Haloferula helveola: one gene and its partners. The protein of the gene in region 2 interacts with the protein of the main gene of each other region in a pairwise test. Links are inferred from orthologs where the notes say so. Each region holds a gene or a part of one and is shown on either strand. Other genes may lie near its edges.

Evidence for each region.
Region 1: the proteins of HAHE_RS19070 (region 2) and HAHE_RS04730 interact in binary tests that used the Escherichia coli proteins (3 or more experiments, as listed by UniProt). The link is inferred for Haloferula helveola from one-to-one orthologs.
Region 3: the proteins of HAHE_RS19070 (region 2) and ftsA interact in binary tests that used the Escherichia coli proteins (3 or more experiments, as listed by UniProt). The link is inferred for Haloferula helveola from one-to-one orthologs.

Annotation. Positions count from the first base shown.
Region 1 is NZ_AP024702.1:1,362,921-1,367,594, reverse strand. Bases 1-2,894 are described here. They hold HAHE_RS04730 (cell division protein FtsZ), read left to right. Parts: upstream 1-557; coding sequence 558-2,231; downstream 2,232-2,894. Other genes in these bases: HAHE_RS04725 (response regulator transcription factor), read left to right, coding at 2,445-2,894; ftsA (cell division protein FtsA), read left to right, coding at 1-543. In the rest of the region: more of HAHE_RS04725, read left to right, coding at 2,895-3,524; metH (methionine synthase), read right to left, coding at 3,512-4,674. UniProt on the Escherichia coli protein: Essential cell division protein that forms a contractile ring structure (Z ring) at the future cell division site. The regulation of the ring assembly controls the timing and the location of cell division.
Region 2 is NZ_AP024702.1:5,031,970-5,036,558, forward strand. What follows is about bases 1,165-3,973. They hold HAHE_RS19070 (rod shape-determining protein), read right to left. Parts: upstream 3,179-3,973; coding sequence 2,150-3,178; downstream 1,165-2,149. Other genes in these bases: HAHE_RS19060 (hypothetical protein), read right to left, coding at 1,165-1,321; mreC (rod shape-determining protein MreC), read right to left, coding at 1,318-2,130; HAHE_RS19075 (ParA family protein), read right to left, coding at 3,413-3,973. In the rest of the region: HAHE_RS19055 (peptidoglycan D,D-transpeptidase FtsI family protein), read right to left, coding at 1-722; more of HAHE_RS19060, read right to left, coding at 728-1,164; more of HAHE_RS19075, read right to left, coding at 3,974-4,207. UniProt on the Escherichia coli protein: Forms membrane-associated dynamic filaments that are essential for cell shape determination. Acts by regulating cell wall synthesis and cell elongation, and thus cell shape.
Region 3 is NZ_AP024702.1:1,366,152-1,370,868, reverse strand. Bases 1,781-4,717 are described here. They hold ftsA (cell division protein FtsA), read left to right. Parts: upstream 1,781-2,617; coding sequence 2,618-3,817; downstream 3,818-4,717. Other genes in these bases: HAHE_RS04730 (cell division protein FtsZ), read left to right, coding at 3,832-4,717; HAHE_RS04740 (cell division protein FtsQ/DivIB), read left to right, coding at 1,781-2,610. Outside these bases: murC (UDP-N-acetylmuramate--L-alanine ligase), read left to right, coding at 1-705; HAHE_RS04745 (D-alanine--D-alanine ligase), read left to right, coding at 709-1,632; more of HAHE_RS04740, read left to right, coding at 1,636-1,780. UniProt on the Escherichia coli protein: Essential cell division protein that assists in the assembly of the Z ring. May serve as the principal membrane anchor for the Z ring.

The DNA of each region.
Region 1 (4,674 bases), 3.7 Mb from region 2 along the record:
TACGTCGATGGCATGATCGAGGCCAGCGGATGCATTCCGGTCGGTGGCGATCACATCACCAACGATATCCACCTCGTCACCGGCCTGCCCTTCTCGAAGGCGGAGCTCCTCAAGGTCCGCGAGGGCGATGCCTCCGGCGACGCCGCCCGTTCGGTCGGGGTGGTCAAGGTGGGCGACGAGAAAGGCTTCGCCGAGGCCGAGGTGAAGCGCCAGTTGCTCAACGATATCATCCGCCAGCGCCTTGAGGAGACCCTCGGGCTGCTGCTCAAGCGCCTGCCCGACGGATCGGTCGACAAGATCGGCACCGGCGTGTTCCTCGCCGGTGGCACCAGCCTGATGCGCGGCTTTGGCGAGCTCGCGCACGATATTTTCCGCCGGGATATCTACCGTCCCGAGCCGCCCGAACTGAGCGGCGTGCAAGCCAGTTTCAAGGACCCCCAGTTCACCACCGCCCTCGGACTCATCCGATACGCCCAGATTGTCGAAAGCGAGAGGTCGCCGAAGCGCGGCTTCCTGCGTAAGATTTGGCCTTTCGCCCGCTGACCCACACCCTTGCCATGATCGAATTCCCACGCGACCCGCAGAACGTCATCCCGACGTCATCCGTCAAAATCGTCGGCCTCGGAGGGGCTGGTGCCAACATGCTCGACCGCGTCGCGCTCGACGGTCTCGACGGCGCCGAACTGCTCGCCCTCAACACCGACATCCGCACGCTTTCCGGCTCGGTGGCCGGAGAGCGGATCCAGCTTGGACGCAACCTGACGAAGGGGCTCGGAACCGGGGGCGACCCGGAGCTTGGCCATCAGGCGGTGCTGGAAGCCGAGGATGAGATCCGCGCCTCGCTCAAAGGGCGGAAGATTGTGTTTGTTTGCGTCGGTCTCGGTGGTGGCACCGGTTCCGGCTCGGCACCGATCGTCGCGCGGATCGCCCGTGAGGAAGGGGCCTTTGTCGTGATGTTCGCGACGATGCCGTTCGTCTTCGAAGGTCGGCGTCGCCGTGAGCAGGCCGAGACCTCGCTGAACGAACTGGCGGTTCTCTCCAATGCGTTGGTGACTTTCGACAACAGCCGGATGGGCGAACTGGTTTTGGCCAAGCAGGGGATTCACGAGGCGTTCGCCGCGGCCGACCGGATGATCTCCGAGAGCATCAAGGCGGTGATCCGTCTGGTCGTGCGACCGGGCCTGATCAACATCGGTCTCGACGACCTGATGAGTGCGCTGCGGACGACCCGTTCGCGCTGTCTGTTCGGTTCCGGCATCGCCCGGGGCAAGGACCGGGCGCAGAAGGCACTGCGCAACGCCCTGGCCAGTCCGCTTCTCGATCAAGGCGCCCTTCTCAAGGACGCGCAGTCGGTGCTGGTGCACCTTTGCGGCGGCGAGGACCTCACGCTTTTCGAGATCGAGTTGCTGATGGAGAGCCTTGGCAAACACGTGCCCCCGAGTGCTCATGTACTTTTCGGTGCTGCGGTCGATCCCGGGATGAACGACCAACTGAGCATCACACTGGTCAGTTCGCTGCCGGAGGAAAGGCTGCGGGACCGCCCGACGATGGAGCGCGCCGAAAGGTCGGCTTCCGGTCTTGAGCCGAGTGTAGGCTTCGCGTCGCCGCTGGTGGAGGACGAGCCGGACCCGGAGCCCGAACCGGAACCCGAGGACAAGATGGAGGAGGACTCCGAGCCCGAGTGGGCGCCGGATCCGGAGCCTGAGGCGGTCGCCGAACCTGAGATCGAGGAACCGGAAAAACCGGAAGAGGAACCCGACGAGCCGGAGGACGAGGACGAGCCGGTCGCTGAAGAGGTTGAAGAGCCGGAGGTTGAGGAGGATGAAGAGCCCGATACCCCGAGGTCTCTGGAGGATGACGGCTTCTTTGCGGAGTCCGAACCGAAGGAGGAAGAAGAGCCTCCGCGGCTCGAGCCGGATGACGATGATGACGCGCCGTTCGCCGAGTCAGGTTTCACGCTCAAGCCGGTCGGTAGCAAGCTGCCCAAGCGGCGCAAGGACCGGCCCGCGAAGTCGAAGGAGGAAACGGATGATTTCGCCTCGGCGCCTGACGATCTGTTCGGAGAAGGTCTCGACGACCTCGAGGACGAATTCGCTCCGAAGAGCGGCAAGTCTCAGTCAGAGCTGAGCTTCGACGGGGGCCCCAAAGGGCGGTTCGAGGGCTCGGATCCGAGTGTTTTCGAAGGCGAGGATCTCGACGTTCCCGCATTCCTGCGAAAGAAGCGCAAGTGAGCCAACGTCTCAAAAATGGACGGCCCCGCCGGCACAAGTCCGACGGAGCCGTCTCCCCCCAAAGAAAACTGTAGCGCTCAGGTGCGAAGATCGTTGGAACTTCCTCACTCGGAGCGGGGGAAACATGTCAGCGTTGGGGCTTTCCCACAATGCGTGTTGATACGTACCGGGATCGTGCGTAGTCTTACGCAGAACTTCCCCCGTTGCTGATCCGTGCTAGGTAAAGCCTACTTCCAACTTTCGAACTCCCTGCAATCGGCGAGGAGTTTTTCTGAGGTCGCCACTTTGCTGTCGAAGGATCTTCCTCCTCTGATCGGCGCGGACTCCTGCGTCTTGAGCGAGTCCTGTTCCCACGGCAAGATCCTGAACATCTACGGGCAGGGCCGGGTTGCGGATACCGGTCGGGAGAGGCTGGACGACCTCAACCGGCTCTACGGGGAACACCCGCTGCTCGACAAGGTGGTTCAGCAGGACCCCGGCGAACTGGGTGTGGCATCGAGTGATTTTGTCGATCCTGAGGAGTATGCGAATCTCGAATTCAACAAGATCCTGCACGAAGGCAGGCCGATGCTTGAGGCGCTGTTCGGCAAGCTTGCGACCTGCTGCCGCAAGACCACGCTGCTGATTGCTTACAAGCGCGACGGAATCTTCAACTCGGAGAACCGTGAGGTGTTCGATGCCGTCCTGTTCATCGCACGCGCGGTCCTCGAGCGCATCGGCAGCCAGAGTGTCGAGCATGCGGTTCGCAATTTCCTTCTCACCACTTCGGCAGGGGCGCCGGTCGCGATCTTCATCGTGCAGCTGAACTCCGAGAAGGAGATCATGCCGCTCAGCTACGAGGCGGTGCGTCAGGCTGAAAAGTGGTGGGCGCTCGATGAGGCGTTCCGGATCATGCCCGAAGAGGCCTACATGGCCCATCGGATGGAACTGATGGATGCCTGGACGGATCCGGTCACCGCGCAGTTCAAGCAGATCCAGATCGACCTCGGCGGGGGCGTGATGCCGTGCTACGCGATGCCGAAGGCGAACGGTGAGATCATTCTCATCATGCCGGTGTCCGGAAGCCTGCCGAGTGGGGATGAAGCGCTGAAGGCGATCCTGACCCGGCGCCAGCGCGAGATCATGGAATGGATCGCCGAAGGCAAGACCAGCGCCGAGGCGGCGATCATCCTCGATATCAGCCCGCGGACGGTCGAGAAACACCTGGAGGCGGTGTTCCAGCGGCTCGGCGTCGAGAACCGGATCGCGGCGGTTCGCCGGTTCCTCGATCTGAAGGGCGGTCAGCCGGCATAGCCGAGCCACGGCCCGAGCCACTTTTCGGCTTCCTCGACGGTCCAGCCCTTGCGGTTCGCGTAGTCTTCGATCTGGTCCTTCTGTAGCTCGCTGATCGCGAAGTAGCGGCTCTCCGGATGGGAGAACATCAGTCCGCTCACGGCGGCTCCGGGATGCATCGCACAGCTTTCGGTCAGGGTGACGCCGGTCTTTTCCGCGGCCTCCAGCAGATCGAACAGGACCGGCTTTTCGGTGTGGTCCGGCTGGGCCGGATATCCCGGGGCCGGGCGGATGCCGCGATACTTCTCCTTGATCAGTTCGTTGTGGTTGAACTCGTTCGGGCGTTCGTAGCCCCATTCGACCCGGGCGCGGTGGTGAAGCAGCTCCGCGAACGCCTCGGCGAGCCGGTCGGCGATCGCCTTGATCATGATCGATTTGTAGGGGTCGGTCTCCTTCTCCGAAACCTCCTTCGCCCACTCGTCGGCACCGTGGATGCCAACGACAAAGCCGCCGATGTAATCGTTCGCGGCACCGACCGGAGCGATGTAGTCCGCCAAGGCCATGTGGGGCTTTTCGGACTCCTTCGCCACTTGCTGGCGCAGCGTGTGGAAGCGCGCGCGTTCGGTGCCGCGTGTGTCGTCTTGCCAGACGATGATGTCGTCGCCCTCGGCATTCGCCGGGAAGAAGCCGTAGATGCCGCGGGCGGTGAAGCGCTTCTCGGCAATGATCTGCTCGAGCAGTTCCTTCGCTTCGGCATACAGTTCCTGAGCCTGTGCCGCTCCGCCTTCGTTGCGGGTCTTGAGCGTCTCGGTTTCGCGATCCCACACTCCGCGCAGCTCCCAAGCATGGAAGAACGGCGTCCAGTCGATGTATTCGGAGAGTTCGCGCAGTGATTGTCCGTCCATCACGCGGGTGCCGGTGAACGACGGGACGGCAGGTGATCCGGCGGACCAGTCGAACTGCGGCGCGTTCTTGCGGGCCTCTTCGAGCGACACCGTCGGCTTGTCCTTCTTGTTGAAGTTCTCACGCAGCGTCACGTGCTGCGCTTCGTTGTCAGCCACGAATTTACCGCGGCCGTCCTCGGAGAGCAGCGAGGTGGTCACCGGCACGGAGCGCGAGGCGTCGAGCACGTGAACCACCGGGCCGCTGTAGTGCGGCGCGATTTTGACCG
Region 2 (4,589 bases):
GGGCCGCTGAGCATGTCGTTGAAGGTCGCCTCGATGCCGCTCTTGCCCTTCTCCTCGCCGATGTAGTGATCGAACTGCCGCTTAGCCTGGTCGGGGATGTCGCCCTTCTCCCACGGCTGGGTGTAGCCCAAAACGTGCGACGCCAGCGCCTTGTACGGATACTCGCGCTGCGGGCGGACATCGAGATAGACTCCGGGGACCTCGACGCTGTGTTCGGCCAGTCGGGCGAACTCGGCGTAGTCGAGCTCGGTATTGTAGGAGAATGGCACGAGACCGCGGTGGGTGACGTAGTGCGTCTTCAGCGCGCTGGCGCTGTAGTTCTTGGCGACACCCAGATCGACCAAGCGGGGAATCACCCAGGTGTTGACGATCTCGACGATGTCGGTCTCCTCTTTCACACGCGGCATGCCCTTCTCGCTGCCTAGTACCTCGTGGGTGGCATCCTCGTTATGCTGCCTGCGGTAGGATTTGTAGATCTCCTCGAGATCGAAGTAGACCTCGTAGTTGCGCTTGTTGCGCGCGAGTTCGACGCCGTTGCGGTCGAGGATCGCGCCGCGGATACCCGGTTCCCGGACCGTGACCTCGCGGTCGCCGGGGACCAGCGCCTGGTAGTGGGCGCGGCGGTTGATCTGGAAGTCGTAGAGTCGCGACAGCAGGGCTCCGAACCCGACCAGCACGAGGGCGGTCAGGAGGATGATGCGGAGGCTTTGGCGCGGTTCCATTTCGATCAGAACGCCGTGGCGCGGCGGTTTTGCTTTTTGAGGCCGTCAAAGCGGATCGTGTAGTGGCTCCATTCCGCCATGCGGAAGAGCAGCCAGAACACGAGCGGCGAGAACAGCATCGTCAGGCTCGAGGTGAACGTGATCTTGAAAAAGGTCGAGCGGGAGAACGTGAAGTCACCCCGAACGAAATTGATCAGCAGGAATTCGGAGAGGAGGTAGAGGAAGACGGCGATGCCCGAGAGGATCGCCGAGAACTGCCACTTGCCTTGGCGGAAAAGCGGCTGGATGCCCTGCATCAGGTAGCCCATCAGGCCGTAGAGCACGATCGAGTAGCCGAAGCGCAGTTGCTCGACGCCGGGGTTGTAGACCTCCGGGTCGCCGCCGTGCGGACCGAGCGCGTTCTCGGCGTCGTGAAGAAACCCGCAGACGAAGGCGAGGATCAGCATCACCGGCGCGGGCACCGTGCTCGAGGCGCAGAGGAAGACGAGCAGCACCAGCATCAGCCGCGAGCCGAACAGCGGTGTGAGGGCGGGGATGAACTGCTGGATGATGACCGCCAGCAGGACGAGCGCGATGAGCGACAAGGTGTAGCGGATCACGATTCTTCCTTCTGAGGGGTGAGTACGAACACCGTTCCCAGATTTTGGAAGTCGACCGACGGACGCACGAGCGCCTCCGTCGCGAGCGGCCCAGGCTCCACGTGCTCGACGACTCCCAGGAGGAGGTCGGCAGGGAAAAGGCCGCCGCGGCCGGTCGAAAAGACCCGCATACCCTCGCGAACGCGGGCATCACGGGAAAGGAAACGGAGGCGGAGCATCGGGCTTCCGCCGAACTGTTCCCGCTGGCCTTGGACGATCCCGACTTCGGGACTGCCTTCGACTTTCGCGGAAACCTGACAGGCTTCATCGGTGAGCAGGATCACCGTCGAGCGGTGCTCCCCGAGTTGGTCGATCTTGCCGACGAGGCCGCGGTCGGTCACCACCGTGTAGGCGGTGGCGATTCCGGACTCGTCGCCTCGATCAATCTCGACGGTCTGCCACCATGATGCCGGCTGGCGCCGGGTCACGCGGGCGGCGACCACGTCGAAACGGGTTCGTTCCTTGAAGTCGAGGGCGCGACGCAGTGCCGCGTTCTCGGCCTCGACTTTCCGGAACTGGGATTCGATCAGTTTGAGGCGGCCGAAGTCCTCGTTCATCGCGGTGACTTCGGCTTCGTAGATCTTCGAGTGCTCGACCTCGTCGAGGAAGGCGCGGGCCTTGCCCTCGAGCGTGGACCCGACGGTCAGGAACGGGGAGATAGCCCGATAGTAGGTGGCCTGGATCTCCCGCACGCTCCGCTCGCTCCGGGTGAGCGCCCACGTCGCACCTGCGAGAAACAGGAGCAGCGCCAGCAGATTGAGCGGCTTCATTCGACCGTCGGAAGCCGGTTCAGCGCGAGTTGTTGGTCACGCGCTTCAGGACGTCGAGTTCCTGCAGCATCTTGCCGGTTCCCTCGGCCACGGCGCTGAGGGGGTCCTCGGCGACATGGACGGGAAGACCGGTCTCCTCGCGCAGCAGGCGGTCGAGGCCACGGAGCAACGCGCCACCGCCGGCCAGAACGATCCCGCGGTCCACCAGGTCGGCGGCAAGTTCCGGCGGGCAGCGTTCAAGCGTCGTGCGGACGGCATCGACAATCGTGGCGAGCGGATCCGCCATCGCTTCGCGGATTTCCTGCGAGGTGATGGTGACGGTCTTCGGCAGACCGGCGACCAGATCGCGGCCTTTCACATCCATGGTGATCTCCTTGGGAATCGGCGCGGCGGATCCGAGACGGATCTTGATGTCCTCCGCGGTGCGTTCGCCGATCATCAGGTTGTAGGCCCGCTTCATGTAGGAAACGATGGCCTCGTCGAGTTCGTCGCCGGCCGTGCGGACGGAGCGGGCGTAAACGATGCCGCCAAGCGAGATCAGCGCGACCTCGGTGGTGCCACCGCCGATGTCGACGATCATGTTGCCGGATGCGTCCATCACGGGAAGCCCGACACCGATTGCGGCGGCCATCGGCTCTTCGACGATGTGGACCGCCTTGGCTCCGGCCTGTTCGGCGGACTCGGAGACCGCGCGACGCTCGACCTCGGTGATGCCGGACGGGACCGCGATCACGACCACCGGGTTGTTGCGCCGGTTGTTGTTCGCCTTGCGGATGAAGTGGCGGAGCATCGCCTCGGTGACTTGGAAGTCGGCGATCACGCCATCCTTCAGCGGGCGGATGGCGATGATGTTGCCGGGCGTCCGCCCGAGCATCCGTTTGGCGTCGTCGCCGACAGCCAGCACTTCGTTGGTGCCGGCCTTGACTGCGACGACCGAAGGCTCGCGGAGAACGATGCCTTGGTCCTTGACGTTGACGAGGGTGTTGGCGGTGCCGAGATCGATGCCGATATCGTTGGAAAACCAGTTTCCGAAAAAGCGTGAGAACATTCTAGTGGGTGTCAGGTGGGCGGACGGGCCGCCAAATGCGATTCCTCCGGATCGCGGCGGGCCGCGAGGCACCGAAGGTATGAAAAAATCCCTCTGCCGGAGACCCGGGAGAGGGGCGAAAATATGGCCGTCGCCCGACTCGCCGGTCAAGCGGGAATGCCTGTTTCTCCATGATATCTAGGGGGTTCCGGCGCAATCGGAACCTCCATGACCGGGTCAAGGCGCCGGCGCCCCTCAGGGTAGCGCCGCAACCTCCACCGGTCGGCCGTGGCGGGCGAGGAACTCGTCGGCGAGCGCCATGTAGGCCACGGCTCCGGTTCCCTGGGGGTCGTGCTCGAAAATCGTCTTGGAATGGCTGGGTGCCTCGCCGATCCGGATCGTCCGCGGAATCACGGTCGAATAGAGCTGTTCGGGGAAGTAGTTCCCGACTTCCTCGACCACCTGGCGGGCGAGGTTGGTGCGGCCGTCGAACATGGTCATCACGATACCCTCCAGCAGGAGGTCCGGGTTGGCGCCGGAGTCGCGGATCTGGTCGATGACGTGCACGATCTTCGCCAATCCCTCGAGGCCGAACCACTCGCACTGCAGCGGGATCATGATCTCGTCGGCCGCGGCGAGCGCGGAAGTCATCAGCACGCCGAGAGATGGCGGGGTATCGAGGATGCAGTAGTCGAACAGATCGTTCGGCTTGAGTCCCTGAAGATGGTGGCGGAGTCGGACGAGGTGGTCGTCGCTTCGGGCGAGTTCGATCTCAACGCCGGCCAGGTCCATGTGGGCCGGGATCACGGAAAGTCGTTCGCGGCCCGAGTCGCGGATCTTGTCGCGAACGTCGGCTTCGCCGAGCAGGGCGGGGTAGACCGAATCGTCGCCATCAACCTCGAGGCCAAGCCCGCTCGTCGTGTTTGCCTGCGGATCGAGGTCGATCAGGAGCACCCGTTGTCCCCGCAAGGCCAGTGCGGCCGACAGGTTCAGTGCCGTTGTGGTTTTACCGACTCCTCCCTTTTGATTTCCGATCGCAACGACTTTCATCTGGCGCACCCACCCGTAGCAGGCAAGGAGTCTCCGGGTCGAGCGCCGAGGTGGCAAAACAAATCGGGGACCAAAGCATGGATTGGACGGAAGAGTGGTTGCGTGGACAGGTCGGATGGCAGGCCTTCAAGGAAGGCAAGTCGTTGGCGGCGCGTGGTGCCGCTCCGGATCTCAAGCGTCGTGGCTCGCTCGTTACCGGGACCTTCCGTCAAGGCAAGCGGGCACTCCGGTGTGTGGCCAGATGCGAGGATGGCGGCGTGACCGTGGAGTGCGGCTGTGCGGTGAACCGTTCGACCGGCGAGGTCTGCGCGCATGCGGTGGCCCTGTTGCTGATGGCGTCGGAGTCTCCCAAGCTCGAGTCCGGGGAGCGGTCGACGACGCC
Region 3 (4,717 bases), 3.7 Mb from region 2 along the record:
CGCGACGGCGGCATCCGCGGTGCGGTGATCCATCCGAAGGGCGGCGAATTCAACGACTGCCATGTGGATGAGGAGGGTCACGTCGTCGCCGGTGCGGGAGTGCGCCTGAAAAAGGTGGCGAGTGTGGCCGAAGCGGCCGGCATCGGTGGCTTCGAGTGGATGGAAGGCATTCCCGGAAACGTGGGTGGCGCCCTGCGCATGAATGCGGGGGCGATGGGCGTCGAGACCTTCGACCAGGTCGTCAGCGTGACGCTGCTCGGCGAGGATGGGGAGATCGTCACCCGGAGTCGCGATGAGGTTGAGTCGTTCTACCGCAACGTGCCCGAACTCCGACGGAATTTCGCCCTGAAGGCGGTCTTCTCCGGCGAACCCGACACGGCCGAGAATATCCGCCAGCGCTGGGACGATTCCCGCGCCAAGCGTCGTGCCACCCAGCCGGTCGCTGCCAGCGCCGGCTGCATTTTCAAGAACCCGGAGGCTGTGCCGGCCGGTATGCTCGTCGACGAGCTGGGCATGAAAGGCACGGGCGAAGGTCCGGCCGAGGTGTCCGCCGAGCACGGCAACTTCATCGTCAACCGCGGCGGTGCGAAGGCGGGCGACGTGCTCGGACTGATCGAACGGATCCGCGGGCAGGCGCGTATGAAACGGAACATCGAACTTGAGACCGAGGTGAAGATCATCGGTGAAGACGAACCCACCTTTTAGACCATGTTGCCGGAATCACTGAAAATCGCCGTGCTGATGGGCGGACCGGGCTCCGAGCGCGAGGTTTCGCTGGCGTCGGGCAAGGCGGTCGTTGCCGCGTTGCAGGGGGCCGGTCTCGATGCGGTGCCGGTCGATGTGCATGGTCCGGACTTCGTCTTGCCGGACGCTACCGGGCTCGCCTTCAACGTGATCCACGGGACCTTCGGCGAGGACGGACAGTTGCAGGACATTCTCGAAAAACGGGGAGTCCCGTACACCGGAGCCGGAGCGGCGAGCAGCCGGGTTGCTTTTGACAAGAATCTCGCCAAAGCGCGGTTTGTCGCCGCAGGTGTTCCGACACCTGCCTCCGAGATCGTTGACGTGTCCGGCGGGCCTCGCCTGCCCTCGTTCGAGGCGCCGTTCGTGGTCAAGCCGCCGCGCGAGGGATCGAGTGTCGGGGTCAGCATCGTCAGAGAGGCCTCCGCGGCCATGCCGGCGATGGAGGAAGCCGCCAAGTATGGAGACGAGATTCTGGTCGAGCAGTTCGTGGAAGGGAAGGAGCTGACCGTCGGGGTGCTGGATGATGTGGCGATGCCGATCGTCCACATCGCCCCGCGCGACGGCTTCTACGACATGAAGAACAAGTATCCGTGGCTCGGCGGTGGGGCGGGAAGCGACTACTACTGCCCGGCCGACCTTGATCCCGAGACCACGCAGCGGGTGCTGGATGCGGCGCTTGCCGGCCATCGCTCGCTCGGCATCGAGGTTTATTCGCGGGTCGACGTGCTGCTCGACGCGGACGGCAATCCCTTCGTGCTCGAGGCCAACACGATTCCGGGTATGACCGAAACCAGCCTGCTTCCGAAGTCGGCCGCCGCCCACGGGATTCCCTTTGCCGATCTCTGCATCCGTATCGCCGAAATCTCACTGAACCTCGGAGCCCGATAAGCCATGTTCAAACGCCGCACATCACGAGTCCGCCAGCGCCGCCAGGTGAAGGTGCTGCGTGCGAGCGTGATGTCGCCGCGGATTTTCTGGCACGACTTCCGCCGCGCGGTTTTCTCGCTGATCCGCTACACGCTGCTCGCGGCGCTCATTGTCGCGGCCGGATGGGGGATCTGGCTCGGGGTGCAGAAGGGCCTTCTGAAGAATGACGAGTTCCGGATCCAGCATCTGGTGCTCAACGACAATCCCGCGATCGATGAGATCCGCCTGCTGGAAGTCACCGGCATCGACCTGTCCGGCAGCCTCTTCGATTGCGACCCCGACAAGATCCGTGCCAGTCTGGTCGCCTTGCCCGAGATCTCCAACGCGAGTGTCACCCGCGAGTTTCCGGGAGATCTGGTGATCCGGGTGAAGGCGCGCGAGCCGTTCCTGTGGATCGCTTGCGAGCAGCTCGGTGTGCCTCCGAGGGGGCGGGACCGGGGGCTGATGATCGATCGGGCGGGCAGGCTGTTCCCGTGCCCCGAAGGGGATTTCGACAGTGCCTTGGATCTTCCGGTGATGGAGTTGAGGAATGGCGGCGAGGCCCTTGTTCCGGGGGAGAAGCTGGTGAATACCGACTTCGACCGGCTGCTTCGCCTTTACCGCGTTGCCGAGGAGATGCTACCCGAGGCCTCCGGCTGGATCGACTCGATCCGGTTGCACAAGGATTGGGGCTGTGTGCTGACGACCCGGGACGGCATCGAAGCGACCTTCGGTCACGGTGACCTCGAACGGCAGATGGGTGATTTGCTTGCCGCGATGGAACATGCGCGGGAAAAAGGGGACCGGATCGCGACGATCGTCTTGGTCGGGCGGCGCAACCAGCCGGTGACTTTCCACGAAGTCGCGCCTCCTCGGGCAATCCCGGTAGAGGAAGCGCAATTGCAACCCGAGCCCGAGTCCGCCGGACAAGCCGACCTTCGCCAACTCCTCGAACGCTGACCCCTCCATGGCACGAACCAAGATCCACGTCGGACTCGAAATCGGCACCAGCAAGATCTGCATGGTGGTCGGTGAGGTGAAGTCGGACGGCTCGGTCAAGATTCTCGGAGTCGGGCAGTCGAAGTCGGTCGGCGTGCGGAAGGGCGAGATCTATGATTTTCCCCAGGTCCGCGCCTGCGTGAAGGACGCGCTGGTGAAGGCGGAGGACGCGAGCGACGTCGAGATCGGCAGCGTCTTCCTGGCAGTCACCGGTTCACACATCCAAGGAGTAAACCACCAGGGAAGTTTCCGCCTGCCGGACAGCGAGGACACGATCGACGCCGACCATGTTCGCGAAGCGAAGGAGATCGCGCGTGCGGTCACCATTCCCCCGGATCACGTCTATCTTCACCATGTGCCGCGCCGGTTCGGGGTCGATGGCTTTCATCAGGCGAGCAGCCCGGTGGGTCTCACCGGCCGCACCGTGGAAGCGGATTACCATGTGGTGCATGGCATCCGTTCGCGGATCGAAAATCAGATCAAGTGTGTGCGGGAGATGCCGCTGGATGTCGACGACCTCGTGTTCTCGCCGATCGCGACCGCGCAGGTGGCTCTCAATCGTGAGGCCCGTGACCGGGGAGCGCTGGTGATCGATATCGGCGGCGGCACGACTGACTACGCGCTGTACGTCGATGGCATGATCGAGGCCAGCGGATGCATTCCGGTCGGTGGCGATCACATCACCAACGATATCCACCTCGTCACCGGCCTGCCCTTCTCGAAGGCGGAGCTCCTCAAGGTCCGCGAGGGCGATGCCTCCGGCGACGCCGCCCGTTCGGTCGGGGTGGTCAAGGTGGGCGACGAGAAAGGCTTCGCCGAGGCCGAGGTGAAGCGCCAGTTGCTCAACGATATCATCCGCCAGCGCCTTGAGGAGACCCTCGGGCTGCTGCTCAAGCGCCTGCCCGACGGATCGGTCGACAAGATCGGCACCGGCGTGTTCCTCGCCGGTGGCACCAGCCTGATGCGCGGCTTTGGCGAGCTCGCGCACGATATTTTCCGCCGGGATATCTACCGTCCCGAGCCGCCCGAACTGAGCGGCGTGCAAGCCAGTTTCAAGGACCCCCAGTTCACCACCGCCCTCGGACTCATCCGATACGCCCAGATTGTCGAAAGCGAGAGGTCGCCGAAGCGCGGCTTCCTGCGTAAGATTTGGCCTTTCGCCCGCTGACCCACACCCTTGCCATGATCGAATTCCCACGCGACCCGCAGAACGTCATCCCGACGTCATCCGTCAAAATCGTCGGCCTCGGAGGGGCTGGTGCCAACATGCTCGACCGCGTCGCGCTCGACGGTCTCGACGGCGCCGAACTGCTCGCCCTCAACACCGACATCCGCACGCTTTCCGGCTCGGTGGCCGGAGAGCGGATCCAGCTTGGACGCAACCTGACGAAGGGGCTCGGAACCGGGGGCGACCCGGAGCTTGGCCATCAGGCGGTGCTGGAAGCCGAGGATGAGATCCGCGCCTCGCTCAAAGGGCGGAAGATTGTGTTTGTTTGCGTCGGTCTCGGTGGTGGCACCGGTTCCGGCTCGGCACCGATCGTCGCGCGGATCGCCCGTGAGGAAGGGGCCTTTGTCGTGATGTTCGCGACGATGCCGTTCGTCTTCGAAGGTCGGCGTCGCCGTGAGCAGGCCGAGACCTCGCTGAACGAACTGGCGGTTCTCTCCAATGCGTTGGTGACTTTCGACAACAGCCGGATGGGCGAACTGGTTTTGGCCAAGCAGGGGATTCACGAGGCGTTCGCCGCGGCCGACCGGATGATCTCCGAGAGCATCAAGGCGGTGATCCGTCTGGTCGTGCGACCGGGCCTGATCAACATCGGTCTCGACGACCTGATGAGTGCGCTGCGGACGACCCGTTCGCGCTGTCTGTTCGGTTCCGGCATCGCCCGGGGCAAGGACCGGGCGCAGAAGGCACTGCGCAACGCCCTGGCCAGTCCGCTTCTCGATCAAGGCGCCCTTCTCAAGGACGCGCAGTCGGTGCTGGTGCACCTTTGCGGCGGCGAGGACCTCACGCTTTTCGAGATCGAGTTGCTGATGGAGAGCCTTGGCAAACACGTGCCCCCGAGTG